One region of the Paenibacillus sp. FSL H8-0104 genome, then DNA from elsewhere that is predicted to be linked to it. Evidence: riboswitches for the same ligand, from Rfam matches in the RefSeq annotation. Region 1 holds a riboswitch; the other holds the start of a gene.
What was found. A riboswitch is a leader RNA that binds a small molecule or an ion and turns the genes downstream of it on or off. The one in region 1 is predicted to bind glycine.

Region 1 (15,758 bases):
CTGACCACGTGGCTGAATATCCTCGTAATGCAAAATAATACGGCTGCCCAGACTGACCCGGCCCTGCAGAGCCTCGCGGCTCTCTTGAACCGCTCTTGGCGTATCTCCGATACAAGCGTAAGAACGACTGATGCCAATACTTACGGGCAGATTCAGGTAGGTCACGACACGTTCGCGAATCCAGTCTGCCTGAGTATGCATCCATTCCTTCAGTTTCACCTCATCCGTCAGTTCGGAGGCAAGTACGGTGACCTGAGCATCATCCAGCATGACCGGGGTGAACCGAACTGCCGAAGGAAGGAGCTCACCTACCATATTGTTGACAGCAAACAGCAGCAGATCGCGATCCTGTTCCTCATATCGGGTCCCTTCCAAGGTATCGATCTGGAGCATGAGTACGCCAAGATTTGCCCACCCTGTCGGGAAATCGTACAATTCTCCCTGATATCTGAAATCCTCTTCCGAGATTTTGCCTGTGAGCAGTTTGGTCATAAAAAACTCCTGGAGATGCACATGCTGCCCCTTCATCTGCTCACGCATCGTTTTCTCCGAGCTGAACAAGGTTGACAATTGCTCCTCAATATAGATAAATTCATCCTGTCGGCGTCCTGACGGAGCAACTGGGGAATCCAACCCCTTCGTAAATTGCAGCAGTCTGGAGATCGGTGAGTACATCCGCCGACTGCCGTATATGGCGAACAATCCCGTTACACATAACATGACCAGTGTAGCGATACCGGTAACCAATGCAATTTTCTGTGACTGGGCCGTAATCTGTCCAAGAGATACAACGGACACGTATAACCAGCCATTGAGCGGAGATTGCCTATAGCTAACCGCCACTTGATTACCTTCCACCTCCGCACTGAAGAAACCCTCTGGCTGGCCCGTCGTTTGCACCATTTCCTGAATTTCCTTATTCAGCCCGTCATATTTCCCGCCTTGCTGCATATCGTTCAGAAAATACTTCTGCTCCCGATCCAGAACGTACATATCTCCAGAATTCGTATTTCGGCTCAAGTAGGTACTCAGTTCCGTATCGGCGATATCAATTACAAGAAATCCCTTTGGTTTCACATTGGTTGGTATCATCGGGATTTTGAATACCATACTGACCACATTATCCGATGATATAAGAGCAGGTGCCTGTTCGGGTGTTAGTTCACCCATACCTGCTGACACAGGTACACTTTCTTTGGCTGAACTGGCATTCTGAGTGACCCAGAACAGGCTGTTGGTATAACTTAGGTAGGAGCCAATTCGGTCTCGAATGCTGAAATCATCCAATTTGCCAAAAGAACGCATCGAAACGACCCAATCTTCATCCAGATTGACCAGATAGGCTTGGTCAATGTTCGTAACCGCTTGCAAGTTGTTAAAACCTGAGGTCAGATCACGAATCTCTTGGAATTCGCTGCTGTCTAGTGGTTTCTTCATCGCTTGTAGTACCAAGGGCGAATTAACATACTGGATGGATGATAATTGCAGGCTGCGCAGAACTTGTTCCACCCTCATTTGGGTCTGATGCAATATCTGAAGATTGCTCTCACGCACTTTCTGTTCAATGTCACGTGATGCAATCGTATACGAGACCGAACCAATAACAATGACCGGAAGGGCTCCGAGGATCAGGGTAAAACAGAGCAAACGCAGTAAATACTTCGGCAAGAAGAGCATCCTCCTTTATACGTATGTTTATTAAAATAAATCGCTTTCATTGGATTAATTTACTATTGTTATTTTAAAACCCATTCTTATTCAAGTCCACTCATTTATTCTAAAGGTTGACTTCAAACCAATTTCCAGTTTATATTGGTTGCATATTCCTCAATCAAAGGAGAGATTTTTAATGTCGGTGAATGTTCTTAACTAACCAAGTTTCATATTCAGGAGTTTGGCCTTTCATTGCGCTTGTGCCCATATGGCATACGTGTATTTCATGATGCGCCAGATCCCTGTACTTAGTTAAGAACAGCGGATATCATAAATCGCCTCCGGGATTGTAATTGTCCGGGTCTATTTCCGCGCTGAGTTCAGCGCGGATTTTTTAATATAGACCTGTAGTGGACTTTGCTTTCCCATACGTTTAGGGCGGAGAATGACGTTTGTTCATTCTCCGCCCTTTTTGCGTTTTCCAGGAATATGTTTCAGCGCGTCAACTGAAATCCCAATTCAAATTCAAGGAGAGATTACGCATGAATGAGAACACATTAAACAGTTTGAGCTATCCACAAATTCAAAAAAATGTTGCAGACTGCGCCCTGTCTTATCTGGGCAAACGTTATGCGAGAGAACTAAAACCGATGGTAGATGCTCACCTGATCGAGATTCGCCTGGAAGAAACAGCAGAAGCTGCTGCGTTGATTCGCTTCGGGGCCAGCATCCCCCTCCCTTCACTCGACGGAATGGAAACCATTATGGATCTGCTTGGCACCGGTTATCTATTCAGTGAACGCGACTTCAGTCATCTCGCTCAGTTCCTGCGAAGCTGTGCACAACTTATGAAATACATGGAGGGCAAATCCGGGGCCGCTCCCACTGTCAGTCGTTATGCAGCATCCATGATTCTGATCGAACCTTTGCTGAGTGAGATCGAGCGCTGCATCCATAGTGGACGCATTCAGGATCAGGCAAGCAAAGAATTGATTCGAATTCGTAAAAAAATGACGGTGAATGAGGAGCGCATGAAACGAAAGCTTGATTCTCTGGTGAGTAAACATCGCTCCATTATGCAGGAACATGTCATCAGCCAACGGGGAGGAAGAACGGTCCTGCCCATTAAGAAAGAGTTCCGTAAACAGGTGAAAGGCAGTGTACTGGATGAATCCGGGAGCGGGCAAACCGTATATATCGAACCTGTTGAATTAGTAAGTTTACAGATGGAATTGGCCGCTCTACAAGCGGAGGAGTCCCGAGAGGAGATGAGAATTCTCGGTGATTTAACCTCTCTGGCCGAATCGTATAACCGTGAAATCGCTCTGAACACCGAAACGGTAGGTGTAATGGACTTCCTGTTTGCCAAAGCCAAATATGCGGCCACCATGGATGGGCGTACCGTTCGAGTCAATAAACAAGGCCACATCAGCCTTCAACGTGCACGTCATCCATTCATGGGTTCTTCCATGGTTCCACTTGATTTTGCAATCGGCAGAACGTATTCGTCGCTCATTATTACTGGCCCGAATACCGGGGGTAAAACGGTCGCACTCAAAACGCTAGGTTTGCTAACCCTGATGATGCAATCCGGTTTGCTTATTCCGGTGGAAGAAGGTGGCGAGATGGCCGTTTATAACGAGGTAGCGGTTGATATTGGTGACGGACAGAGTATGGAACAAGCGCTCAGTACATTCTCTGCACATATTCGCAATATGATTGGCATACTGGAACAGGCCAATACGTCGACGCTGGTGCTCATTGATGAGATGGCTTCCGGCACAGATCCCGGTGAAGGTGTCGGACTGTCCATCGCCATGCTGGAGGAACTTCACAGCCGCGGAGCAACCGTTGTGGCGACAACACACTTTGGTGAAATCAAACATTTTGCAACTGCCACGCCAGGATTCGAAAATGCCCGTATGGAATTTGACACCGTTTCTCTCAAGCCGCTGTATCGATTGCGTATCGGAGAAGCTGGTGAAAGTTACGCCTATTCCATTGCATTGAAGCTGGGCATGCCACAGCGAATTATCGAGCGATCCAAGTCCCTGTCCGATCAAAGTATTTCGAGAGATCGTACATTAGGATTCACGTCACCTCCTTCGGAAACTAAGGCCCTGACGCCTGCTCGTTCTGGTACAGAATCAGTCAGCCCAGCAGAGTTATCCAGAAAGAACCAGTCGAAACAGTCAAAAGATCCAATCCGTCTCAACAAAAAGACAACAACCAGAGAGTCGGATTCTCCTGCTCCTGCCAAAAATTTTCGCAAAGGGGATCGGGTGTATGCGGCCTATCTCAATCAGTCGGGCATCGTCTGTGATGTCGAGGATAGCCGTGGAAATATCGGGGTCATGTTACGGGGACGCAAAGTCAAAATCCATAAGAAACGCCTGACCCTGCATATATCTGCCAATGAGCTTTATCCGGGTGACAATTATGATTTGGACATTGTGCTAGAAACAAAGGAAAATCGTAAGAATCGTAAGTTGATGGGACGCAAACATGTGGAAGGCCTACAGATCGAATTACCGTCTGAAGAGTAGCCGATGAGAGAAACAGATGTGGTGAACTGGAAGTCATATATACAGAGTGAAATCCATAATCACCGGCACATTTCTGTTATACTGGGACCAGTATGTTCAACTTCAGCTCGTAGCTATTGCACAGGGAGGGAAGAACTGAATGTCTGCAGAACAAGACGATCAAGAGCACATCCATATCGATGTTCTTGTCTGCCCATTATGCGGGGAAGCTAATCGCTGTTCCTATGCCGCAGGACATCCTCATTCGGAATGCTGGTGTAACCGGGCTACTTTCCCCGAGGGTGTGTTTGACCGTATTCCGGCAGAGCAGCGCCGAAAATCGTGCATATGTCAACGCTGTCTCAATATCACTTAATACCGTTTACTAGGTTAGAACTAAAAGAATGAACCTGATTGCACATATGGTATTATACCCTCATGGTAGACAGTGAAAAAACAAGTCATGTTACAATCAACTCAACACTGGAAACCAGAGGGTATTTTTTAAAGCCAGCGAAGAACGACGATAAAAGAAGCGGATCGTCTGGGCGAGGAAGAATAAGATTGGGATTAAATGAGAGTTGGATCATCACATCGTTTCGTAAAAGCCAAATCGGAGAAAGTTTTAAGGATTAGCGTGAAAGTCGGACGAAGAAGAATTTTAGTAGCGTAGAAGAAAACGTCTATTTAAAACGCAGGTATAATATCTAAAAAAAGCTCAGACTTGCACGGGGAGGGAAGCTGAATTTTAAAGCCCGGTGTCAGTTTAATCAAGAAATAAGCACGTGGGTTCTTTGGTGGTTTGGCTATGTAGGATTGTTGAAATTTCACGTGCAGGTTATTACAATTGGAAGAAACTTGGCCCTCAGAGAGAAACGAGCAGACCGGGATGCAGACCTGAAAGCACACATGTTAAGCATTTACCGGCTTATCCTTAATTCGGCTACAAACATATCCGAACCGCTTTAGGAAAAGAGACTTCGTGGCCTATTACAAGAAGGCGCGCCGCTTATTCAGATAATTTCAGATTCATTCCTTGACTCGTTCCGTGATGTCTTAAATCGGGAAGGTCGCGCTCTCCTGGGCAAAGCACGTGACGGATATCACATAGGTCCGAATTAGTCATGAGTTTGCTATGTTATCTTTCGTTTGAGATAGATCTGTATAAACAACGAAATTGTGGCATGGGAACTCTCCGAGGGAAATGAACTAAAACCTATGACTGACACGTTGAAGAAACTGCAATGTGGAACACCCTTGCTCCATACGAACTAGTGGATTTATTATACAACACAAGACTAAACCAAGTCGCTTAAAGAGAAGACGCTGACGCGGAGCCATTCCCAACGTGAGAACTGCTTTGACAATCCTTGTTTCGTTCTTTTTCTCACACTTAAAGGAAGGAAAAACTGTATATAGATAAGCCTCTGAATCTAGAGAAAACAACGAGCCAGATTACGGAATATATTTCGTTTTGCAACAAGGAAGGTGTCCAAGATAAAATAGGCGACCTCTCCCTGGTTAAATTCCAGAAAAAAGCCGCCGTTTAATTAATTTTTTCTTTTTTATTGTCTACTTGATGACAGGGCTATAACTATACTCATTCCTTTGTGTCTAATAAAATCATTAAATTTAATGATAGACTGCAGTAAAAATAGTTCTCACAGAGTATGAAGTATGATAAGGAAGATCCTGTATCTCAACTTTCACTCTCAAATTACGACTCGCTGCAAAAATCACTTCGTCTGAAAGTAGAGAGTTGACACTCAGTGCTGTAGCTAGAGAAATTGCACTAACATACCCCCCCAATACAGGAGATACCCTTGAAGCTATCATTGGAGCGATTGTTTCAACTAAGATTGCAGAATTACTTGAAAACCTCTTCATATTCGCTGCCAAATCTTTTACCGTATTTGCATCCATGTAATAGGTTGCAATGGTTTTATACTTTGGTTGGGAAACATCACCAATATAATCACTATTAGCTGAAGCTAGATTTGTGTTAACAGGAAATAATGGATAGGCGGCTGTTGCTAGCATTGAAGCTATTACGACTTTCTTTAACATGTTTTTCATTTAATATGTACCTCCAAATATAATATAATATAAAAAATTAACTCAACTTAATATTCTCCAACAAAAACCATTATATTTCAACATTTAATTAATTTCAACTTATTTTCAATAATTTAGGATGAATAACCTATATGTATATAATTAGATTTCTTTAATACGAAAACTTTAAAGTCTAAAGTACATCAATTTGTATACCTTTTTTACTATTATCTTGTTCGCTGTCTTGTAACGAGGTTCAATATTCTTAGAAGGAATAAGTATTACCAAACTAGTTGGACACAAGTTTGGATAAGGGTAACTAAGACATTTGAAACCATAACGTAACCTTAGTTCTGCATGCTCCAAGAAATTTTGATAACGATATCATCCGTACATAAAACCTCCTTTTTATCCAAGAGCTATAAATCTCCAGGTTCAAAATTCAACAATCAGAAAATATCGACGAGAAAAACCTTAAGAAAGCATTTAGAAGAAGGCTTTCTTAAGGTTTTTCGTTTTAGTGGGCTTCCGTATGTTTCCGATACGCGTCTGCATTCATCAATGTAGACAATGCTGCTGTCAGATCTCCCTCAACACGGATCTCAATCATCCAGCCTTCCTCGTAAGGAGAGCTGTTCACAAGTTCAGGGGAGTCCTGCAACGAATCATTCACCGCAATGATTGAACCAGTGACGGGAGAGAACAAGTCCGACACCGTTTTGACCGATTCGATCGTTCCAATGCTGTCCTCTGCTTTTACATTGGTTTCAAGGTCAGGCAATTCCACAAACACAATGTCACCCAGCTGATGCTGCGCGAACTCGGTAATGCCAATACGTACAGTATCCTCCCCTACGGTTTGCACCCATTCGTGCTCTTCACTGTACAGGAAATCACTTTTCAATTCGCTCATCGATATCCGCCTCGCTTTTCATTAATGAGTACATGCGTTCTTTGACCTTAACCTTTTTCCCAGAACATAGCGTATGACATTTTTGAATCAAATGTCAAGATACCTCACAATTTATTTGCTGAATACCTCTAAATTCTGTAACCGGATTACACTCTTTCTTCATATACTGGTGAATATTAGAATAGTAAGCGTAGTCTTTTTAAATACACGAACAATAAGTTAAAAACTAAATTAAATATTCGGTTTTAAATCATTATCTATGATATCGTTCTTGACATCAGTAGTGGATTCACGTTTTAATGAGAGGAGTAAATGTGTTTATTGGACTATGTTATACCCGCGGATGAATGTAAAGGGAGAGATTACCCGTGACACCCGATTCGGGATGTACATGAGGTAACGCCGAAGGAGTAAACCACCGATAAGCGGGGGTGAATCTCTCAGGCAAAAGGACTTTTACGGGACGCAACTCTGGAGAGCATCTATTCGCCCTGTGCGGGCGTTATGATCACCCAAGGGGAAACCTGCTGCGCAACGCAGCGGGGTAACTCTCAGGTACAAGGGACAGAGCCTTAGAATACAGCGTGCTACTTGGCATGCCGATTCTTTGGCCTGTCCTTTTCCTTTTTCCCAAAAAACGAAAAACAGGATGTAGAATGGCGCTGCCATAGCTGCCTTACCATACTTATGTGATGAAAATATCTAGCTGAAAATTTAAAAATACCCTGGTTCATTGATCCACGATTGTATATCCGGCCGGCTGACGGCCCATGACGAGGTGATTTGATGTCTGATTTGCTTAGAACACCACTCTTCCCACTATATCAGCAATATGAAGGCGTACGGTGCATTGATTTTGGAGGCTGGGAGCTTCCCGTACAATTTAGCGGAATCCAGAAAGAACATGAAGCGGTACGCGAGCGTGCTGGACTGTTTGATGTATCCCATATGGGCGAATTCACTGTACAGGGTGAGCAGGCTGAAGTTTTTTTGCAACAAATGATGACTAATGATGTGACCACGCTGGTTCCCGGTCAAGCCCAGTACACCCTGATGTGTTATCCAGATGGCGGTGTGGTGGATGATCTGCTCGTGTATAAGCTGGAAGATCAGCATTATATGCTTGTGGTTAACGCCTCCAACATCGACAAGGATTGGGCGTGGCTGCAAGAGCACTTGATCCCCGGCGTAAGCATGACCAATGATTCGGAGCAGACGGCGCTACTCGCCTTGCAAGGTCCACTGGCTGTAGACATTATCGGGAAAGTTACAGATACGGATGTAAGCTCGATTGAACCGTTTCGTTTTGTGCAGGATGCTGAAGTATGTGGAGTAAAATTACTGTTGTCCCGTACCGGTTATACCGGTGAAGATGGCTTTGAGCTATATGTTCCTGCAGATCAGGCCGCTGTGGTCTGGAATGGGTTAATGCAAGCCGGTGAAGGTCACGGACTTGTACCGACAGGCCTCGGTGCTCGGGATACACTGCGCTTTGAAGCAAAGCTCCCTCTGTATGGACAGGAATTGTCGGCAACTATCTCTCCGCTTGAGGCTGGTGTTGGCATGTTTGTGAAGCTGAATGCCGGACCTTTTATCGGACACGAAGCCTTGTTACAGCAAAAAACTGACGGGCCCGCCCGCAAACTGGTCGGCATCGAAGTGTTGGAGCGCGGTATTCCCCGCCCCCACTATCCGATTTACGCCGAAGGCGTACAGATTGGTGAAGTGACAACAGGCACGCAATCACCTACATTGAAGCGTAATCTGGGGCTTGCCCTCATCGACAGCAAATACGCTGCGCTGGGAACCCCGCTTGAGATTGAGATCCGCGGCAAGAAACTAAAAGCCGAGGTCGTGAAGACCCCTTTTCATAAACGGACACGTACGTCGAAGACACCTACTCAAGGAGCTGATCAAGCATGAGCAAGCACCGTTACATTCCCATGACTGAACAAGATCAGAGCGCCATGCTCGCAACCATCGGTGTGGATACGCTGGAGGATCTGTTTCAGGACATTCCAAAAGAGATTCGTTATCAGGGCGAGCTGCCCGTATCCTCCAAACTTGATGAATATGCGCTGACACGTCACATGTCCAAACAAGCCGGCGCCAACGCCAATTTCGAAACACACGCCAGCTTCCTCGGCGCTGGCATATATGATCATCATGTTCCTTCCGTCATCAATCATGTCATTTCCCGTTCCGAGTTTTACACTGCCTACACACCTTATCAGCCTGAGATCAGCCAAGGTGAACTACAGGCCATTTTCGAATTTCAATCCTACATCTGTGAATTAACCGGTATGGCTGTAGCGAATGCCAGTATGTATGATGGCGCAACTGCCTTTGCCGAAGCAGGAAACCTGGCCGCAGCGGCAACTCGTCGCAAACAGCTCATCGTATCCCGTACCGTTCATCCGGAAGCCCGTCAGGTATTGCAGGCGTATGCGCACGGACTCCGTCTGGAGATTGTCGAGATTGGTTATAAAGATGGCGTCACTGATTGGGATGCCCTGCAAGCCGCCATATCGGACGATACCGCTGCTGTCATGATCCAGAGTCCGAACTTCTTTGGTGCTGTGGAAAATGTGAAGCAGGCTGCCGACCTCGTGCATGCGCACAAGGGCCTGCTCGTTGTAAGTGCAAACCCGCTATCGCTGGGTCTGCTGGAAGCCCCAGGCAAGCTGGGTGCCGACATCGTTGTAGGTGATGCGCAGCCCCTCGGCATCGCCGCTTCACTCGGCGGCCCAACATGCGGATATTTCGCCGTATCCCAGCCTCATATGCGCCGAATTCCTGGCCGAATTGTAGGCCAAACAACGGATCGCAACGGCAAGCGTGGTTTTGTACTGACACTGCAAGCACGTGAACAGCACATCCGCCGCGAAAAGGCGACATCCAATATCTGTTCCAACCAGGCTTTGCTTGCACTCAGCGCATCTGTGTATATGTCCATCATGGGTAAACAGGGCATGATCGATGTCGCGGATCTGAATTTGCAAAAGAGTCATTACACCCTCAATACATTAACTGCGATTCCTGGAGTTAGCCTTACTTTTAATGCACCAACATTTAATGAGTTTGTTATTAAGCTTCCTGAAGGAACCGACGTGGATGCCCTTCAGTTGAAATTGCTGGATGCGGGCTTTATTGGTGGTTACGAACTCGGACGTGATTACCCGGAGCTTGCCGGACATATGCTGATTGCTGTTACCGAACGACGCAGTAAGGAAGAGATTGACGAATTCGCACGAGCATTGGAGGGATCGCTGTGACTCAGGAAACGACAACGACGACAACGACAACATCGGTACAAGGACAATCGGAAACAGGTACCTCTGTCTCCACTTCGGCTCAATCTGTGACAGAAAAATTCAACGCACAGACCTTATCCCCTGCACCGGAGCAAGCATTGATCTTTGAACTCAGCAGCCCGGGACGTGTCGCTTATTCCTTGCCAGAATGTGACGTTCCTCGTCAGGCTGCGGATACGTTGATTCCCCGGGAAATGCTCCGTTCGGAAGCAGCGGCACTGCCGGAAGTGTTCGAGGTAGATGTTATTCGACACTATACTGCGCTATCCCGTCGCAACTTCGGTGTAGATAACGGATTCTACCCACTGGGCTCTTGTACAATGAAATATAATCCGAAGATCAATGAGGATGTTGCCCGTTATAACGGTTTTGCCAAAATCCATCCGTACCAGCATGAATCCAGCATTCAAGGTGCTCTTGAACTGTTATATACGTTGCAAAACGACCTTGCAGGTCTGACAGGTATGGACGCTGTGACCTTGCAACCCGCCGCTGGTGCCCATGGAGAATGGACTGGACTTATGATGATTCGTGCCTACCACGAAGCTCGTGGCGAACAACGTACCAAAGTCATCGTGCCCGATTCTTCTCACGGGACCAACCCGGCAAGTGCTACCGTTGCAGGATTTCAAACTGTGACGATTCCATCCCGCGCAGATGGACTGGTCGATCTGGACGCGCTCCGTGCAGCTGTTGGTTCGGATACGGCAGCATTGATGCTGACAAACCCGAATACACTTGGTTTGTTCGAGAAAGACATTCAGGAGATTGCATCCATCGTACACCAGGCTGGTGGCTTGTTGTATTACGATGGAGCCAACTCGAATGCCATTATGGGCATTACCCGTCCGGGTGATATGGGCTTTGACGTGGTGCATCTGAACCTGCACAAAACGATGAGTACACCTCATGGCGGTGGTGGACCTGGCGCCGGACCAGTTGGTGTGAAGAATCGCCTGATTCCGTTCCTGCCTAAGCCAATGGTAATTAAAAATGATGACGGTATGTATGCATTCGATTGTGAAGGAGATCAATCCATTGGCCGGGTGAAAGCCTACTACGGCAACTTCGGTATTTTGGTACGTGCCTATGCCTACATTCGCACTTATGGACCGGAAGGTTTGCGCCGTGTCTCTGAATGTGCGGTACTGAATGCCAACTATATGATGGCCCGTCTCGCCCCTTACTACGAGATTCCATATCCAGGCGTATGTAAACATGAATTCGTCATGTCTGGTCGGGGTTTGAAGCAATATGGTGTGCGTACACTTGACGTTGCCAAACGATTGCTTGATTTTGGATATCATCCACCAACGGTGTACTTCCCGCTCAACGTCGAAGAATGCATCATGATCGAGCCGACAGAAACCGAAAGTAAAGAAACGCTGGATGGGTTCATTGATACGATGATACGGATTGCCAAAGAAGCGGAAGAGACACCAGAATTAGTCCTGAACGCACCTTATGGCACACCGGTTACTCGACTCGATGAGACTACCGCCGCCCGCAAACCTGTACTGAACTGCGCGTGCAGTTAATCAAATCATTGTTATAACGAAGGCTCTTGCTGATGTTCCAATCAGCAAGAGCTTTTTGTGTTGCCTTCCCCTTTAAAGATGCCACTCTTACAGCTCGCCATCATCCTGTTAGAGTATTTCTCAACATTTATAACAAAAAAAGCCGATATCCACAATGATTCGCGGATACCGGCAAAATCGCTGCATCAATGCAGCTCATTATCGGAAAAAGAAAAAACCTCAAATCCGGAGGAAACCCCGGCAAAATTACGCTTGAATGCTTTGAACCAATTCAACGACTTGTTCAGCCGTTTGCATATCCAGAGCTTTAGCAGCCAGTTCCTGCATATCCGCACGGGACAGCTTAGTGATCTGACTACGAGCTGGCAGGATGGAGGTTGCGCTCATGCTGAACTCATCCAATCCAAGACCAAGCAACAATGGAATTGCTGTTTCGTCTCCTGCCATCTCACCACACATGCCAACCCATTTGCCTTCACGATGCGCTGCATCGATAACCATTTTAACCAAACGCAAAATGGCTGGGTTGTAAGGCTGGTACAGATAAGCCACTCGTTCGTTCATACGGTCAGCAGCCATCGTGTATTGAATCAGATCGTTCGTTCCGATACTGAAGAAATCCACTTCTTTGGCAAACTGATCCGCCAGAACTGCAGTCGAAGGAATTTCGACCATGATTCCGAGTTGAATGCTGTCAGAAACAGCAATACCTTCAGCAACCAGCTTCTCTTTCTCTTCGAGCAAGACAGCTTTTGCTTCACGGAATTCACCGAGTGTTGCGATCATTGGGAACATGACACGCAGGTTTCCATGTACGCTTGCACGCAGCAATGCACGCAATTGTGTACGGAAGATATCCAGACGGTCCAGACACAGACGAACTGCGCGGAAGCCGAGGAATGGATTCATTTCTTTTGGCAGATCCAGATATGGAAGCTCTTTGTCTCCACCGATGTCGAGTGTACGAACAACGACAGGTTTACCTTCCATTTTTTCCAGTACCGCTTTGTAAGCATTATACTGAATGTCTTCGGAAGGGAGCTTGTCTCTGCCCATGTACAAGAACTCGGTACGGTACAGGCCTACAGCCTCGCCGCCGTTTTCCAGAACACCCGTTACATCATTTGGTGTACCGATGTTGGCTGCAAGTTCAACATGAACGTTATCCACCGTTACCGTTGGCTCATCACGAAGTTTTCTCCACTCTGCACGTTGTGCATCATACTGTTCCTGTTTGGCACGGTATTCAGCAATAACTTCATCAGTAGGGTTAACCAATACGTGACCATCCAGACCGTCAACAATAATCATATCGCCTTGTTTCGCTTGAGCCAAGATGTCCTTGGTTCCAACAACAGCCGGAATTTCAAGAGAGCGAGCCATAATCGCCGAGTGAGAAGTACGTCCACCAATGTTAGTTGCAAAACCTTTAACAAATTGGCGGTTCAATTGAGCCGTGTCGGAAGGTGTTAGATCCTCCGCAAGCACGATCACTTCTTCATTGATCTCAGCTGGACTCATGAAGTCGATACCAAGCAAGTGATTTAGCACACGTTTGGTAACGTCACGCATATCTGCTGCACGTTCCTGCAGGTATGCACTCTTCATGTTCTCGAACATGGAGATAAATTGTGATGCCGTTTCGTTCAAAGCAAATTCTGCATTGATCATGTCATCCGCAATTCTAGCTTTAACCGGATCAATCAGTTCCGGGTCATTCAAAATGAGCAAATGCGAAGCAAAAATCTCTGCTTTTTTCTCGCCAAGCTCTTGTAAAGTACGCTCTTTGATCGCCTCAAGCTCAGCCTGGGATTTACCCAGAGCTGAGTCGAGTTTCGCGATCTCTGCGTCAACGTCGTTAATTTGGCGTTTTTCTACAGAGTAATCAGGATGCTCCAAGATAAACGCCTTGGCGATAGCAATACCCGCCGAAGCCGCGATCCCGGAGACATTAAGCATTAATTTCGCCCAACCCTTCGTTAACCATAACGTCAGTCAAAGCTTGAAGAGCTTCAGCTTCGCCTTCGCCTTCAACGATGATGCTGATAGTGTCGCCTTGTTCCAATCCCAGGGAAAGAACACCCAGAATGGATTTCAAAGTTACTTTTTTACCGTTAGCTTCTGCAAAGGATTCTGCACCTTTGAATTTGTTTGCTGTATTAACCAGGGCTGTCGCCGGACGTGCGTGGATACCATCTTCGTCTGTAATTCTGAATGTTTGTTGCATTACAATCATCTCACTTTCAGTAGTTTGGTTTAGGCATTGCATATATTTACACTTGCTTGCCATCGTCGTAACACTTCTTATTTTATCTCAATGATTGGCTGTTCGCCAACTTTCAGCACTCCACTCTTCTTCAGAGTTACTGTGGAGCCCTCTGGCAGGTTAGTGAAAATAACTGGTGAAATGATCGAAGGAGCGTTTGCTTTGACATACTCCAGATCCACTTCCATAATCGGCTGACCTGCCGATACCAGATCACCTTCCTGTACCAGTACGTTAAAGCCTTGACCTTTCAGCTTCACCGTATTAACACCTATATGAACAAGCACTTCCTTGCCACCATCGGACATGATGCCCACGGCATGTTTGCTTGGAAATACATTAAACACTTTACCATAGACAGGAGAAGTTATCGTACCATCATGTGGCAAAATTGCGAATCCATCACCTGTCATTTTCTCAGCAAAGACCGGATCAGGTACGTTTGTAATGTCCAGCAATTCACCATTGACTGGCATGACGATATCCTCAGCAACGATGCGCTCTCCCTGCTCACCTTGTGCCTTCTCCTCTTCAGGAGTTGGTTTGGCAGCTGCTGGCGTTGGTGCTGGAGTTCGTCCTGCAATAATATCCTGCATCTGAGATTTGATCGTGTCGGAACGTGTTCCGAAGATGGCTTGAACATTATTACCCACTTCAAGTACACCAGATGCACCCAATTGTTTCAAACGATCTTTTTTCACATTGGATTTCTCATTAACTTCAATCCGCAAACGAGTAATACAAGCGTCCAGATGTTTGATATTTTCCTTGCCACCGAAAGCTTCGAGAATGTTATGTGGCAGGTCATCCGTTGAACCAGAGCCTCCGCCAGATTCGGTTTCAGGCGTTGCATCCTCTCGTCCTGGTGTTTTGAGATTGAATTTGCGAATGATAAACCGGAAACCGAAGTAATAGATCACCGCAAGAACCAATCCGACAATAATAACGTCCCACCAAGGTGTACGGTTCGGAATAATCCCGAAGATCAGGAAGTCAATGAACCCACCGGAGAAGGTCATACCGATCTTTACACCCAGAATTTGCATGGTCATGAAAGACAAACCTGCAAAGATACAGTGTACTGCAAACAGGATTGGTGCCACAAACAGGAACGAGAACTCAAGTGGCTCTGTAATCCCTGTCAGGAACGAGGTTAGCGCAGCTGAACCCATGATCCCTGCAACATATTTTTTGTGCTCCGGTCTTGCTTCATGGTACATCGCAAGTGCCGCTGCTGGCAAACCGAACATCATGAACGGGAATTTACCAACTTGGAATGTTCCTGCTGTGAGAGCAACGCCATCACGTAACTGGCTGAAGAAAATCTTCTGATCCCCACGAATAACATCTCCGGCTTTATTCACATACTCACCAAACTCAAACCAGAATGGGGAGTAGAAAATGTGATGCAAACCGAACGGAATCAATGACCGTTCCACAACTCCGAAGATGAATGCCGACAAGGTCGGACTTGTATCTACCATGAAGTGAGAT
Region 2 (15,758 bases), 4.8 Mb from region 1:
CACGGATAATACCAACACGACTTGCCATCTGTTCGACTTCACTCAGCAAGTGGCTGGAAACCAGAACGGTAATGCCATGTTCCAGCGGCATGCGTTTGATCAGTTCCCGAATCTCCTGAATACCGGCAGGATCAAGCCCATTCGTTGGTTCGTCCAGAATCAGCAGCTCCGGTTCACCCAGCAAAGCGCTGGCAATACCCAGACGTTGCTTCATCCCAAGGGAATACCCCTTCACTGAACGTTTGGCATCCTTGGTCAGATCTACAATGGACAGCACTTCAGCAATTCTTGATTTTGGTACATTGATGATGCGGCGCAAAGTTTCCAGATTCTCTACTGCGTTCAGATGGCCGTAATAGGACGGGTATTCGACCAAGGAACCCACACGGCGCAAAATATCCATGCGATCCTTGCGGATATCCTTGTCGAAGACACGGATCACACCTTTGGTTGGTTTAATCAAGCCGAGAAGCATGCGAATCGTTGTTGTTTTGCCGGCGCCGTTGGGACCGAGGAAGCCGTAGATATCTCCCTTTTTAATATGCAGATCAAGTTCACGGACCGCTGCACGGTCCCGGTATGTTTTCCATAGATTAGCCGTTTGAATAATATTTTCACTCACTGTATGATCACCTCAGAACTATCGTAACCTTCCAAGGTTAAAGCCAAAGTAGTCTCTAGTTTAAGTTTAGTTTAAAAAGCTATTTCAGCGGTTTGTTGTTTCCTTATTTCCCTTACCACTGTAGATATATGTCTGTACACCCGCATCGGAACTATCTACCCGCTTGCGCAGACTCATCTCACGAATCAACAGGTCTACAATGGATAAGCCCAGACCTGTGCCTTTTGTGTCGGAATCCTGCTGCATTCCCGGACCCCGATCCTGAATAACAATAGCCGTCTCACCCTGAATCTCCTGGGTTGATATGCTAATATACTTCCCGCTGGCGGCATGACGGATCACGTTTTGGAACAAATTATCAAGTACACGGCGCATGCCCTGTTCATCCATATGCCAGATCAGCGGTTCCTCCGGGAGGTCAATATCAATCTCGAATTGCTCTTTCTCCCAGACCGGGTACCAGGCCGCCGCCGTTTCCCTGACGATCCGCAGTATATCTTTCTCTTCCAGCTTCAGTGTATATTTCCCGCTCGTGAGCAAGTTGTAGGATAACATGTTGTCAATGAGCCCGCCGAGGTCCTCCATCTTTGCTTCCATGCGATGTAATGAACGGTCACCTTGCTCGCTCAGCTCTTCCTTGTGCAAGGCATGCATATGTCCACGAATCACCGTTAGCGGGGTACGCAGATCGTGGGAAAGCCCCGCAATGAGACGTTTGCGCAATTGTTCCTCCTCGCGTTCACGGTGACGGCTGTCGGACAGTTGATGCACCATCTGATTGAAGGCTTCTTCCAGTTGACCGATCTCGTCTGACTGGCGGATATCTACCGGAAGCGGGAGGCCTTCCTTGCCTGTGGTCATCATGGCTGTCTGCAAACGAATAAGTCGTTTGCGAATGCGTGCGAAGAAGAGAATCGACATCATGATGAAGCTCAGAAAGATGATGGTCATTACAATGCCGAGATACAAAAGTTCCAGCAGCCCGTTACTGTGATTCATTTGCAGAAGTGATCTCGGCACTTCAATGATCATGAAGCCCTGTCCTCTGTCCTTTTCACCCCCGCCAATATATGAAACTACGGTCAACGGATCGCGAAAGGAAGCTTCTTTCATGAATTGCACGGTATTGTTCGCATTCCATTCGGCTGGAATTCGGGTCTCTGCCGTTTGCCCGGAATCCAGTGACCATCTCAATGTCGTGTCTGTCCTGCCATCCGGCGACGTGGAATTCAGAAGCGTTACATCTTCACTACCGAGAATAAAGAGGGTCTCACCGCTCGCTTTCACACGATACATGGAAGCTTTGGGATACGAGCCATGTAATTGCTCCAACTGGGCCTTAATCTCTTCATCCGAAGCACCATCCAGGTTCTCCGCTTCAAGCGACCAGAGGTTACTGATCTGGGTAACGTCACCATAAGGTGCCGCTTGATTCATATTCGTGTTATTCACTACAACAACATATATGATGGACATGATCGGAAGAATGACGGGGACAAATAATACAGCCGCCAAGATCAGGATGATGTATCTGGACATCAAGGACCGCCCAAAGCGAAGCTTACGCCGCCCGGATTGCTTTTGCTCCATGCTTCGTTCTCCCTTCATGATCTTCCGTTCTCTGAACCACCGAATCATGGCTTCTTCACACGATATCCCACACCACGGACTGTCTGAATAACTACTGGATTGGCCGGATCAAGCTCCAGCTTTTCGCGTAGATGTCGAATATGTACCATTAAGGTTTTGTCCCCATCCAGATAGGGCTCGTTCCAGACGGCTTCATAGATCTGCTCTTTGGTTCGAATCATGCCCATATGTTGTAGCAGGTAGGCGAAGATGTGGAACTGTTTTCCCGATAAAATAATCTCATCTCCCGTCTCCTCATTGACGATCCGGTTGTCCTTCTCATAGATGGAGAGATGATCCAGCTTCAGGGCTGTATCCGATGAGACCGCTGTTCCTGCCTTACGCAGTTGTACTTCAATCCGGGCAGCCAGTTCATCGGGGTGAAATGGTTTGGTCACATAGTCATCGGCAAAATCAAGACCGTGCAACTTGTCGTCAATGGACGTTCTGGCCGAGAGCATGACAATGGGCACCGCGGGATGTTCTTTTTTCAGCCGCTGGCCCACCGTAAATCCATCCAGCCCGGGCAGCATGACATCAAGAATAATGAGTGAACAACCGACAGCAGCCTCCGCTGCACCTTCACCACTGCCGAGCCATACCACCTCATAACCGCGCTCCTCCAGATCGGCTCTGACCCAAGTCGCAATTTCCGTATCATCTTCAATATATAACAGTTTGGTTTTCATCCGAATATTCGTTTCCTTTCTGCCCCCATTGGGTTAATGATATATCTGAGCATCATCATGATAAAAGCTGTCTATAACATATGAATTCATGTCTTATTGAAACAATGTTCAAGCCTTTACGTTACCACACATGCTAATTATAGCTTATCCATTAACGTGGGGAATGTCATATTAATCAAGTCTACCAAGTACATACAAGTTCTACACCTGACGGGAGGAATTTCATTATGCTGCTGGAAGCCATCTATCATCAACCGAAACGAAACTGGGCCTATGCCTATGACCAAGATACAATCCATCTGCGCCTGCGTGCCAAAAAGAATGATCTGACCGAGGTACATGCCCTGACCGGGGATAAATATGCGTGGGATGCAACCAAAGCGCTGGTTCCCTTAACCAAGTTTACCTCTGACTCCATGTTCGATTATTACGAGGGTGAGGTGAAACCTCCCTACCACCGACTGAAGTACTCTTTTCTGCTCAAAAACGGAGACGAACAGATCTGGATGACCGAGACGGACTTCCAGGAAAAAGAACCAGACGACCCGGGCCGTATGTTCCAGTTCCCTTATATTCATGCCGGAGCTGTATTCACACCCCCTGCATGGGTTAAGGACGCGGTGTTTTATCAGATTTTCCCTGAACGATTCGCCAACGGCAACCCGGATATTAGTCCGGAAAAGGTAGAGCCGTGGGGTGGTGAGCCGACACCTTTCAATTTCTTCGGCGGTGACCTTCAGGGCGTGATCGACCATCTGGATTACATCAGCGATCTTGGCATTAATGCGATCTACTTCACACCCATCTTCGAAGCCACTACCAATCATAAATATGATACAGAAGACTACCTGCGGGTAGACCGGCACTTTGGTGACGCAGATACCGTGAAACGACTGGTCGAGCTGTGCCACGCACGTGGAATTCGCGTACTTCTGGATGCTGTGTTCAACCATTCCGGGAAGACATTTGCGCCGTTTGTAGATGTGCAGAAGAACGGAGAACAATCCAAATACAAGGACTGGTTCCATGTACACGAATACCCGTTGGACGTGAAGGACGGCATTCCAACGTATGAGACCTTCGGATTCGAAGCGCACATGCCAAAGCTGAATACGGAGAATTCCGAGGTTAAGGCCTATCTGCTGGAGGTTGCCGAGTACTGGATTAAGGAAGTGGGCGCGGACGGATGGCGGCTGGATGTGGCAGACGAAGTGGACGATGCATTCTGGCGTGATTTCCGCCGTGTAGTCAAAGCGGCTAATCCGGATGCCTACATTCTGGGCGAAGTATGGAACGAGTCTTCTTCCTGGCTGCAAGGCGACCAGTTCGATGCGTCCATGAACTATCCGTTTACCGATGCCGTGAATGCTTTCTTTGTGAAAAATACGATGCACGCCGAACAGTTCGCAAACTCCATCGGGCGACAGTTATCCCGTTATCCGCTTCAGGCCAGCGAAGTGGCGTTCAACTTGCTGGACAGCCACGATACCACGCGGCTGCTCACGCTGTGTGAAGGCGACCAGCGCAAGATGAAGCTGGCTGCGTTATTCCAGTTCAGTTATATGGGTGCTCCGTGCATCTATTACGGAGACGAGATTGGCATGGACGGCGAACATGATCCGGGCTGCCGTAAATGCATGGAATGGGATGAAGCGAAGCAAGACCGAGAGCTGTTTAACTTTTATCAGAAACTGATCTCCCTACGTCATGCTCATCCTGCCCTGCGTGCAGAAGGCACCGTTCGTTTCCTGCAGGCTCGTCCCGATGGCAGCCAACTGGTATTTGAGCGACAAAATGAGGAGGAACGCATTCTGGTTCTGTTCAATCGATCAGAAGAGACGGCTATTGTCGAGCTGGAGGCTGGTGACGAGGAATGGACCGAGTTATTCGGTGGAAACCATCGTACTGCCAAGGAAGATGGCATACTCGCCATTGAACTGCCCGCGTATGGATATGCCGTACTGAGTACGGCTGTGAGCCAGAACTAGAGTCATAATACACATTCATCTGAAGTCAAATATAAGTATCCTAACTTCGCTTCATCTGGCAGCATAAAACAAGCGTCCTGCATAACCCGGATTCGGGTTCGCGGACGCTTGTTTTGTAATTTTGTATTCGCCGTTATACATCATAATGTCACTGATTTATATATCGGTGGTCCCGGTTCAGCTTAAACCTGAGTACCCTTGTCCACTTGAGCATTGTCCGCCCCACTTGTAGTTATGTCAGAATCCGCTGGTTTCGACTCCTGCTCAGGCTCTGCACGCTTTGCCTTCGGTTTAGCCAGCTTTTGCATCATTTTGCGGCCGGTTGGCGTCTGGGCCAGTCCACCTTGGGCTGTCTCCCGATGGCGGCTCGGCATTGCACTGCCTACTTCCAGCATGACATCGATGACTTCGTCTGACGGAATGGCACTACGCACTCCGGCCAGGGCCATGTCAGCCGCAGCCAGCGCCGTAACTGCACCCAGTCCATTACGGACGATGCACGGGATTTCAACAAGGCCTGCGACCGGATCGCAGATAAGGCCCAGTGTATTCTTTAACGCCAAACCAACGGCATGAACGACCTGTTCCGGTGTACCTCCACGCAGTTCAACCATGGCACCCGCAGCCATGCCGATAGCGGAACCCACTTCCGCCTGACAGCCACCCTCGGCGCCGGAGATAAATGAATTGTTGGCGATAACATAACCAATCGCTCCCGCACAGAACAACCCGTTCACCAAATGTTCGTCCGTCCAGCCAAATCGCTCCTGTGAACTGATAAAAACACCCGGGATAATGCCGCAGGAACCGGCTGTTGGTGTTGCCACGATCCGGCCCATGGAGGCATTCACTTCAGACACACACAGGGCATACGCCATGGCAAGTGCGGAAGCATCTCCTGAACAAGTCTCACCCTTGCGAATGTACTCGGCCATTTTTTTGCCGTCTCCACCGGTTAATCCACTGCGTGATGTCGTATCTTCCGTTAACCCTTTGCGTACCGCTTCCTTCATCACCTGATAATATTCAGACATCTGCTTCACAACATCCGCTTCCGGTGTATTGGTCTCCTGAACCTGCTCCTCGATCATCAGCTGAGCAATGGTTTTGGATTCTGCTGTACAGATCGTATTCAGTTCGTGCAAATGTTTAAACCGCATCCGAATCAACTCCTCTCTTCAAATCAATGACACGAATGTCCAGCACATGGTCCAGCTCTTTTAGACGCTTGAGCATATCAGGATTAGGCACACCATCCATTTCCATCGCGGTAAGTGCTTCGCCATCACGGGCTTTCCGGTCCACCTGCATATACCCGATGTTAACCCCGGATGAACTGATCGTGGACGTTACCGATGCAAGCACCCCTGCTTTGTCCGCATGTCGCAGAACGAGTGTTGGAAACTCACCACTAATCTGAACACGAAAATCATTCATCGAATGCACGGATACGCTTCCACCACCAATGGATGCACCGATTAAGGAGCAGGCACGTTCTCCATGCCACAACTCAATTTTGACCGTATTTGGATGAGGAGCAGGCAGGCCACTTGTATAAAACTCAACCTCCATGCCCGCTTCCTCTGCGTATTGCTCTGCATCCGGGATACGCGGATCGTCTGTGACATAATCCAGCAGACCGCCGATCAGTGCCAGATCTGTTCCGTGCCCCTGATACGTATCTGCAAATGAACCGTACAGGGTCAGCCGGGCACGATCTGGCGTACATCCTAGCCACTGACGAGCAATTCTTCCTAACCTTGCCGCACCAGCTGTATGTGAACTTGAAGGCCCCGTCATCGATGGACCAATAATTGAGAAAACATCTTTAAATCGCACTTGTAACCCTCCATTATTAATCATGATTCATATTTGTAAAATGTATTCGTCATTTCGATCCAGGAGTTTCATCCACAATGTCCCTTATTTAGATATGATGACATCAAAAAAGGACAGAAGAAGGCCTTAGGCCCTCTCTCTGTCCTCGATACCTGAGAGTTTCACGATCAGCAGTGTCTCACGACAAGGTGCAATTGCCTGCGATTACAGACAAGTTCACCGGTCTGACTGATCATATACCCCTTGGGTGGCGCAGTTCGCGCACTCTCCAGAGTTGCGTCCAACGATGGTACATTTACCTGAGAGATTAACCACTGCGCCGGGTGCGCAGCAGCTTGCTCCTTCGGTGCCTGAACACTAGCCATATTGCTCGGCTAACCCAGGTCTCTCCCGCTCGTTATCATCCGCTGTATTATTTTAATTCGATTCGAATTGGTACATTTCTAAGTTTTTGATCAAGTATACCCATAGAGTAATGTACAACATCATATATGTCAACAAAAGTAACGTGTAATTATCATAAGTTCGATGTCTATTTTAACTGAAACGAATAGCATTCAGATTTCTCACTTCCGCTGAGGCACTCGTGACGTTGCTAGTTGTCGTAAATTGGATACTTATCGTGTATGCATTAGTCGTTGTAGTCGGGGATGTATCCACGTAAGTGTTGGAGGAAAGAAACCTCAACGTTCCCGAAGCATTACCGGTTCGTGAGAGTTGCAATTGATTAATTAAAACTCCGTTACGTCTCAGATTAATGTTATACGCAATACTCCAGTTAGACCCTACAACTATTGCTACTTGTGTACTATTATCGATTTTCACGCGTTGACCTGCCACTACAGGTACATTAAGTGTCTGAATCGTCGTTTCAGCTACTAATGAAAGACCCAACGCCGTGGTCTGGCTATCAGCAAACAAGGAAGAATCCGCAGGAGCAGAAGCTGCTGTTGATCCGGTCGCACCTGTAGCCCCAGTGGCTCCGGTCGTTCCCGTTGCTCCCGTTACACCAGCCGTCCCGGTTGTTCCCGTCACTCCTGTCGCACCTGTAGCCCCAGTGACTCCGGTCGCTCCCGTTGCTCCCGTTACTCCAGCCGTCCCGGTTGTTCCCGTCACACCTGTCGCACCTGTAGCCCCAGTGACTCCGGTCGTTCCCGTTGCTCCCGTTACTCCGGCTGTCCCGGTTGTTCCCGTCACACCTGTCGCACCTGTAGCCCCAGTGACTCCGGTCGTTCCCGTTGCTCCCGTTACACCAGCCGTCCCGGTTGTTCCGGTCACGCCTGTCGCACCTGTAGCCCCAGTGACTCCGGCCGTCCCGGTTGTCCCTGTTACGCCTGTCGCACCAGTTGCTCCAGTGACTCCGGTCGTTCCCGTTGTTCCCGTTACTCCGGCCGTCCCGGTTGTTCCCGTCACTCCTGTCGCACCTGTAGCACCAGTGACTCCGGTCGTCCCCGTTACGCCTGTCGCACCTGTAACCCCAGTGACTCCGGTCGCTCCCGTTGCTCCCGTTACTCCGGCCGTCCCGGTTGTCCCTGTTACGCCTGTCGCACCAGTTGCTCCAGTGACTCCGGTCGTTCCCGTTGCTCCCGTTACTCCGGCCGTCCCGGTTGTCCCTGTTACGCCTGTCGCACCAGTTGCTCCAGTGACTCCGGTCGTTCCCGTTGCGCCTGTCGCACCTGTAACCCCAGTATCTCCAGTCGTTCCGGTTACACCTGTCGCACCTGTAACACCAGTGACTCCCGTCGTCCCCGTTACGCCTGTCGCACCTGTTATACCAGTGACTCCCGTCGTCCCCGTTACGCCTGTCGCACCTGTTATACCAGTGACTCCTGTTGCTCCCGTCAATCCGGTTGCACCTGTAACACCAGTATCTCCAGTCGCCCCTGTTACGCCTGTTGCACCTGTAACCCCGCTACCTCCAGTCGTGCCTGTAACACCAGTGACTCCGGTCGTTCCCGTCAGTCCTGTCGCTCCCGTATCTCCAGTAACTCCAGTCGTCCCTGTAACGCCTGTTGCACCTGTAACTCCGGTCGCACCCGTTACGCCTGTCGCGCCTGTAACACCAGTACCTCCTGTTGTTCCTGTTACGCCTGTTGCACCTGTAACACCAGTGACTCCAGTCGTTCCCGTCAGTCCTGTCACTCCCGTATCTCCAGTAACTCCGGTCGTCCCTGTCGCACCTGTAACACCAGTGGCTCCTGTCGTTCCTGTCGCACCTGTAACACCAGTGGCTCCTGTCGTTCCTGTTACTCCCGTTGCACCTGTAACACCAGTGACTCCGGTCACCCCTGTTACTCCCGTTGCACCTGTAACACCAGTGACTCCGGTCGTTCCCGTCAGTCCTGTCGCTCCCGTATCTCCAGTAACTCCGGTCGCCCCCGTTACGCCTGTCGCACCTGTAGCCCCAGTCGTTCCTGTTTCTCCCGTGCTCCCAGTAACACCCGTCACTCCGGTAAGCCCTGTCTCTCCTGTGGTCCCCGTACTTCCAGTAGCGCCCGTGACTCCTGTCACTCCGGTAGATCCTGTCTCCCCCGTGGTCCCAGTGACACCGGTCTCTCCCGTCGATCCCGTAGTTCCTCCAGGAGGACCAGTAACTCCTGTCAGTCCTGTAACACCTGTAGCCCCTGTAGGACCAGTTGTTCCCGCAACCCCTGCTGTCCCTGTAGCTCCAGTCGCACCCGTTACCCCGACTAGACCGGGGTTCGCTCCTAACAATTCCTCAGACACCAAACGATGTGCCGTTACCAGTTGACCGTTCTCGTTTTTCCCCCATACGGAAATCTGAACTTCATCCTCCGCATCATCACCTGTGGTAAATATAAACTCAAATGCATCCAAATCTGCATAATAGTCTTTTGTTATAACCTGGTTAGGCAAAACATTAAACAATTCCTCAACGTATAGTGTGCGAACGCCATTCAAATAATAGCCTTGAACCAGAACGGTAGAGAAACTAGTGAGACTCCGATTGTCTAATTTCACTGTAATTCTCTGTGTAGGACGCTCGCCGCTTCCCACCACTATATTATTTTCAATTGGCCCTGTTGATAAAACAGCCATCCTGCGATGCCCCCTTCTCCTGCCTCCATCACCAAATCAAGATTGTCTCCTATAAATATGCATATTGAACTGTAAACGTGAAGTTGCCCTCTTGCCTTTTTGGAATGGACTGAAAGGAGATCGAATAGATATCCACCACACCAAAAGGAGAATATACAAAAAAAGCTGCCGCTTCGTTTCTGCGGCAACCTTATTATTATTCTTTAGCTCATCTAGACGGATTGGGAAGGGTCAGTTCTTCCGCCCAAGCTTGCAGCTTTGCCTTTGTCCATCCTTCGTTTTCACCCATGATGGAGTACCGTAAGCCATTCTCACTCCATGATATGTTCCGAATGCTCTTCATATATGAACCCTCGGTGTTACGAACCTTAATCTCGGCTTCATCCGGTATTAGTGTATCGTCCACATTTTCTTCCGGCATCTTGAATACCGTCAGGCTGACTTCTACCTTGTCGTTACTTACATAATACAAGGTTACTTCATCTCTGCTCAGCTCACCGCGCGATGTAGACATTTCGATCCGTGATAGTTCGAATTCTCCACTCATGTCCTGTAGGAACGGCTGTTCCAACGCTTTTTCCGCTTCATCTAGGGTCACTTCGGAATTCTGCATCATATCGTTCAAGTCCTTCACATCGACCTCCTTAGGGATATCAATCACGAAAGTATCCTTTGTGAATTCAGGGTCATACTGAATCGGATCATAGACCATTTCTGATTTTCCATCCCCATACGCGCTGTTTACTTTGACAATCATCCACGTTTTGGGATCTACCCAATACTCTGAAGATATGGAGAATGCGCCTTCTTCTTTTGGTGTCAATTCAATATGAATGACGTCCTGTCCATGAAGTTTCTCCTGTCCCATCATATTCACATCATGCGTAGTACGTAACCGCTCTAGTTGATCGAGCAATATTTGCTTCTGGGTTTGATTAGGTTGTTGTGACACGGATGATGCATCCATGGAATATGCTGCCCCTGTTTCTTTTTCATATATGATGATCTTCTTTCCATCATTAACTGCGTAACTGACATTGCCATTCTCTGATGTTTCCGTGCGCTTTCGTCCGGTTTCACCATCTACCCATTCCTTAATTTGCATCGTGTTAGTCAGCTTGTCATCCGCCCATATCTTCATCACACCTTCCGCATAATACGAGGCGGGTTCTGTTTCTGCTGAGACAACCTTCTCAATCATCTCATCTCCTGACATAGACAGCATATCCTTCTCCGCGCAACCTCCAAGCAGGGCGCCTGCCAACACAGCAGTACCCAGCATCATCCATCCTTTTTTCATCATCTTATCCACACTCTCTGCGTTTACATTCTCCATGTTCAGGCAATCGGCATACTGCCAGCGTTCCATATCCTTCGTATGACCACATGCGCATATCCCCTCCGTGCTTTATTGCAACCCGTTTGGCTATACTCAATCCCAATCCCGAACCACCTGCATATGTCTTCTCCTCCTGATTCTGGTGTTGAACATAGGGTTCGAAGATACGAATGAGCTGTTCTTCAGGAATAGCAGGACCTTCGTTTTGTACTATGATCAATGTTGCTCCCGCCCTGTAGTTATCCAATTCAGCTCTAAGCGAAGGAATAATCCATTCAGGAAGCTCCCAATCTGAAGCAATAACCCCTAGTCCCATTACACCGTTCGTCCTTGTGTGGCGTAGTGCATTATTTATCAGATTATCTGTCAGGCGCATCAGTTGTTCCGGATGAACTCGGTACAGTTGATCTGTGCGGACATCCATCTTCACGTCAATCTGGCCACGCTCGGCAAGTCCCTCATAGCTCCCAAGCAGCATATCAAAAAACTCTCCACCTTCCACCTTAACCATGGCCATCTCCGATTCATTGGAACCCAGCGCCGTATACATCTCAAGTTCACTAATCATCTGTTTCATCCGCTCCACATTTCCGAACAGCACATCCTGATATTCCTGCCTTTCAAGGCGGTTCAGTTGACGATCACCGTTAAGTACTTCCGTATAGGCACTAATGGACATCAACGGTGTTTTCAGATCATGGGATAACGAGGCGATCATGAGCTCTTTTTCTTTTTGCTCCCTCTCCACATCGGCCTGAGTATGTCTGATCTTGTCTTGCATTGCATCGAACTGTTGGAGCAAAATGCCCATTTCATCATGACGAACAGGTACCACATCCGTAGCAGCCTCTCCCCGTGCAAAAGCATCCATTCGTTCTATGAGATATTTCATCGGCCGAAAGAGCTTTCGGGATAGCAACCACAGCACTGTTCCGTATAACAGGATAAAGAAAGTAGCAGTGAGACCCATGACCCAGGTTGTCCGCAAGGAAATGCCTTCCAGCCAATCTCCACGCAGCATGACGATTTCGTAAATGCCTACCAACTCACCTTTTTCCCATACGGGTTTCTTCAACGAGAATGTACGATGACGAATCTGTAAGTTGTACAAATTACGATACAGCTCCGCCCCCCCAACGGTGTAAGCTCCAGCAGACCATGTACTCCCCTCTGATGTGTACACCCGGATCCCTGTTGGTAAATACAGAGCAAAGTTCACCCGACCATTCTCCAATTCAGAGAGTGCAGCGAAAGCATCAGGCGATTGCAGCTGGTACAGTCCCGGGTCAGATAAAGCCAGTTCAATAGGAGCCAATTGTCCGGACAACTCTACATATTCCGTTACGGCACGCTGATCATTGTAATAGTTATACAGGGAGTACAGCGCCCACCCAGCAGCGACAGGCAGCAGCATTACAATGAGGAAGGCAAGCATTAACCAGTACTTCAACTTCATTCCTCAGGCTCCCCCACGAACCGGTAACCACTGCCCCACACCGTCTGAATCCAGCGTGGATGATGGGGCTCGTCACCAAGCTTGGCCCGAAGACTCTTCACATGAACTGTGACGGTACTCGAGTTCCCCGCCTCTGGCTGACTCCAGACATGTTCATACAATTCCGCCTTGGTAAACACCCGGCCAGGATGAGAAGCAAGCAGTATGAGCAAAGCCCATTCCTTGTTGGTTAGTGCCACATGTTCTCCATGAACCTGTGCGCGCTGATTCAAATAATCAATCGATAACCCATCGTTATACTGTCTATCTGTCGAATCCGGCTCTACGCCCTGATATCTGCGGTACCTATTCAGATGAGATTTAATGCGAGCTGTAAGTTCCGTTAGACTGAAGGGCTTCGTAATATAATCGTCAGCTCCCAGCCCAAGCCCCCTGACTTTGCTCTCTTCCTCGATTCGAGCACTCATCATGAGCAGCGGAACATCGCTGATCAGTCTAATGTTTTTGCATACCGTGAACCCATCCATTTCCGGTAGCATCAGATCCAACAAGACTAATTGATAGGTTCCCTCCCTAAAGTCTTCCCAGCTCTCCAAACCGCTTGATGCCCAAGTTACCCCATAACCCTCATGACGTAGATGATCTCTCAAAATACGGGCAATCTCCGGATCATCCTCCACCAGCAATATATTCTCGCTGTCTCTCATCGCTGCTTCATCCTCCCATGACTATATTGTAGCTAAGAAAAGTTGACTCTCCTCAGAGTTTATACTTTCTTCATAAATGTCCATTAAGATCGTTATCTAATGCATGCAAAAAGAGCACCCCGATTGTTCAGGACGCCCAGGTAATATTCACAATCTTAATCCTAAGTTATAGCTCCTAGAAAAGGAAACACCTCATAACTCATAGAAGATGCTCTCGTTCTGTACATAGGGTCTACAATACTTGCTGCATAGCTTCGGCATGCGATCTTTCATCCATTCGTGCCTCGACTCATTCGCCATCTGAAAGGCATAATAACCCAGTGTAAAGATCAACATAAACCCTTCCATTAACCGGATATCACGATCCGTCAGTGGTGCGATCTGTTGGGTATAACCGGATAAAAATATGTCACGTTCCTCCCGATTGAACATAAGTGCTGCCCCTCCGGCATCAAAAAGATAATAACCATAACCGTGTAGACAAAAATCAATCATGGAAATCCCCTGCTCCGTTATCAGCAGATTGTTGCGAGTAATATCCCCATGAATGATCCCCCATGTCCCTGCGTGCTGCGGGTATGTTTCTAACTGCTCATTAATGTTCTCAAACGTCTCACGAAGCAGATCGAAGTCTTCCGTTGTAAAAATCCCCAGTCGGACGCCTTCTTCTAGCTGCCCGAGCATGACCAAGTTCTCATGGCTATTGCCATATGCCGGACGCACCTTTGTTCGATCTGTCTGATTCTGCTCACGCCCATATTGATGAAGCATCTGCAGTTGTGCCCCAAGATCATAGATCTGCTCTGTTGTCAGGCGTTCTCCCTGCTGGATGTCCCTTCCCTCAATCCACTCCAGTACCGTACAACAAATCTCTTTCCCTGCCTCACTTGTCCATAGCGTGACCCATTCACCCGATGCATTGCGTACCGGATGTTGCACGCGCAATGCTGTCGTTGCATTTAACTCATGAAGCAGATTCATCTCTGCCTCCAGCGCAGGAAGCGTATGCTGAATGCCGGTCATACTTGCATATGCGGCTTGATGGATACGTAGCAGATACTTCTGCCCGCTTGCTTCATCAACGACATGATATGTCAGATTCTCATTATGACGAATATATGAAACGACAGGTTTCTCAATAGTGTAGTTCTGTATAATCTGAGCTGCCATATGGTCGTAAGACATCTGATCCGTAGTGATTATCAACATCTCCTTCGAAGTCATGTAAACGTTCTCTTCACACTAAATATCGTAGCATAATGTTTATCCCGCATACAGAAAATCCCACTAAAATTATAAATTAAAAAAGCACAACCCCCGAACAACCGTCCAGGCATTGTGCTTTCTTTTAATCTCTATTTATCTCTTAATCTCTCTATCTGTTGCTCTATGTGACACTCCATGATCCAATTAACCGAAACGACCCATAATATATTCTTGCGTCAGACGATTGTCCGGGTTCGTGAAAATATGCTCTGTATCCCCGTGCTCAATCATGCTTCCCAGATAGAAATAAGCTGTATAATCCGAGATGCGTGCCGCCTGCTGCATGTTATGGGTAACAATAACAATCCGCAGCTCCTTCTTGAGCTCGGTAATCAACTCTTCAACTTTACCCGTAGATACCGGGTCAAGTGCAGATGCCGGCTCATCGAGCAGCAGAATCTGTGGTTCAACAGACAAAGCGCGAGCGATACACAGGCGCTGCTGTTGTCCGCCAGAGAGAGACAGAGCTGACTCATGCAGTCTGTCTTTCACTTCGTCCCAGAGCGCAGCACGGCGCAAGCTTTTTTCCACAATTTCATCCAGTGCCTTCTTACTCTTCGTACCGCGGTAGCGGGGGCCAAACGCGATATTGTTGTAGATGGACTTATGAAAAGGATTTGGCTTCTGCCACACCATGCCAATCTTCTGGCGAAGCTTGATTACATCGGTTCCAGGCTCATTCAGATCGTTACCGTCCATCCAGATATGTCCCTCTGTACGGGAACCGGCAATCTCGTCGTTCATCCGGTTCAGCGAACGGAGGAACGTGGATTTACCGCAACCAGACGGCCCAATAAGAGCCGTTACGCTTGCTTCAGGAAACGTCAGGCTAATCTGCTTGACCGCCTGGAAATGTCCATAATATATGCTTAACTGTTCCGTACCAAAAGGTATGGCCATGTTGGTTCCTCCTTATTTCGAAGCTGTCATGCGGCGGAATACAACCCGACCGATCCAGCGTGCACTTAGATTGAACGCCAGCACGAGAATGACAAGCACGGCGGATGCCCCTGCTGCCACTTCTTTGGAATCTGGCCCAATACCTTCACTATTTACTTTCCAGATATGGACAGCAAGTGTCTCTGCCGGACGGAAAGGATTAAGCGGTGATCGTGGACTCGTCGGATTCCAATCTGTAAAGTCCAATGGTGGACTACTCATAC

Region 2: it holds a riboswitch for glycine, as region 1 does, so the genes downstream of both, sdaAB (L-serine ammonia-lyase, iron-sulfur-dependent subunit beta) here and gcvT (glycine cleavage system aminomethyltransferase GcvT) in region 1, are expected to answer to the same signal.

Annotation. Positions count from the first base shown of each region.
Region 1 covers NZ_JBBOTC010000001.1:5,334,222-5,349,979, forward strand. Annotated here, with positions in the region: gene NST38_RS23490 (AraC family transcriptional regulator) at 1-1,668, opposite strand, end outside; gene NST38_RS23495 (endonuclease MutS2) at 2,196-4,199, shown strand; gene NST38_RS23500 (cysteine-rich CWC family protein) at 4,339-4,554, shown strand; gene NST38_RS23505 (hypothetical protein) at 5,811-6,254, opposite strand; gene gcvH (glycine cleavage system protein GcvH) at 6,751-7,146, opposite strand; glycine riboswitch at 7,490-7,612, shown strand; glycine riboswitch at 7,616-7,716, shown strand; gene gcvT (glycine cleavage system aminomethyltransferase GcvT) at 7,933-9,069, shown strand; gene gcvPA (aminomethyl-transferring glycine dehydrogenase subunit GcvPA) at 9,066-10,421, shown strand; gene gcvPB (aminomethyl-transferring glycine dehydrogenase subunit GcvPB) at 10,508-11,998, shown strand; gene ptsP (phosphoenolpyruvate--protein phosphotransferase) at 12,245-13,957, opposite strand; gene NST38_RS23535 (HPr family phosphocarrier protein) at 13,950-14,225, opposite strand; gene ptsG (glucose-specific PTS transporter subunit IIBC) at 14,303-15,758, opposite strand, start outside.
Region 2 covers NZ_JBBOTC010000001.1:532,341-548,098, reverse strand. Annotated here, with positions in the region: gene NST38_RS02590 (ABC transporter ATP-binding protein) at 1-622, opposite strand, end outside; gene NST38_RS02585 (sensor histidine kinase) at 707-2,230, opposite strand; gene NST38_RS02580 (response regulator transcription factor) at 2,257-2,940, opposite strand; gene NST38_RS02575 (alpha-glycosidase) at 3,168-4,928, shown strand; gene sdaAA (L-serine ammonia-lyase, iron-sulfur-dependent, subunit alpha) at 5,111-6,088, opposite strand; gene sdaAB (L-serine ammonia-lyase, iron-sulfur-dependent subunit beta) at 6,078-6,767, opposite strand; glycine riboswitch at 6,905-7,041, opposite strand; glycine riboswitch at 7,046-7,170, opposite strand; gene NST38_RS02560 (hypothetical protein) at 7,305-9,827, opposite strand; gene NST38_RS02555 (LolA family protein) at 10,036-11,163, opposite strand; gene NST38_RS02550 (sensor histidine kinase) at 11,132-12,622, opposite strand; gene NST38_RS02545 (response regulator transcription factor) at 12,619-13,329, opposite strand; gene NST38_RS02540 (phosphotransferase enzyme family protein) at 13,522-14,553, opposite strand; gene pstB (phosphate ABC transporter ATP-binding protein PstB) at 14,740-15,495, opposite strand; gene pstA (phosphate ABC transporter permease PstA) at 15,508-15,758, opposite strand, start outside.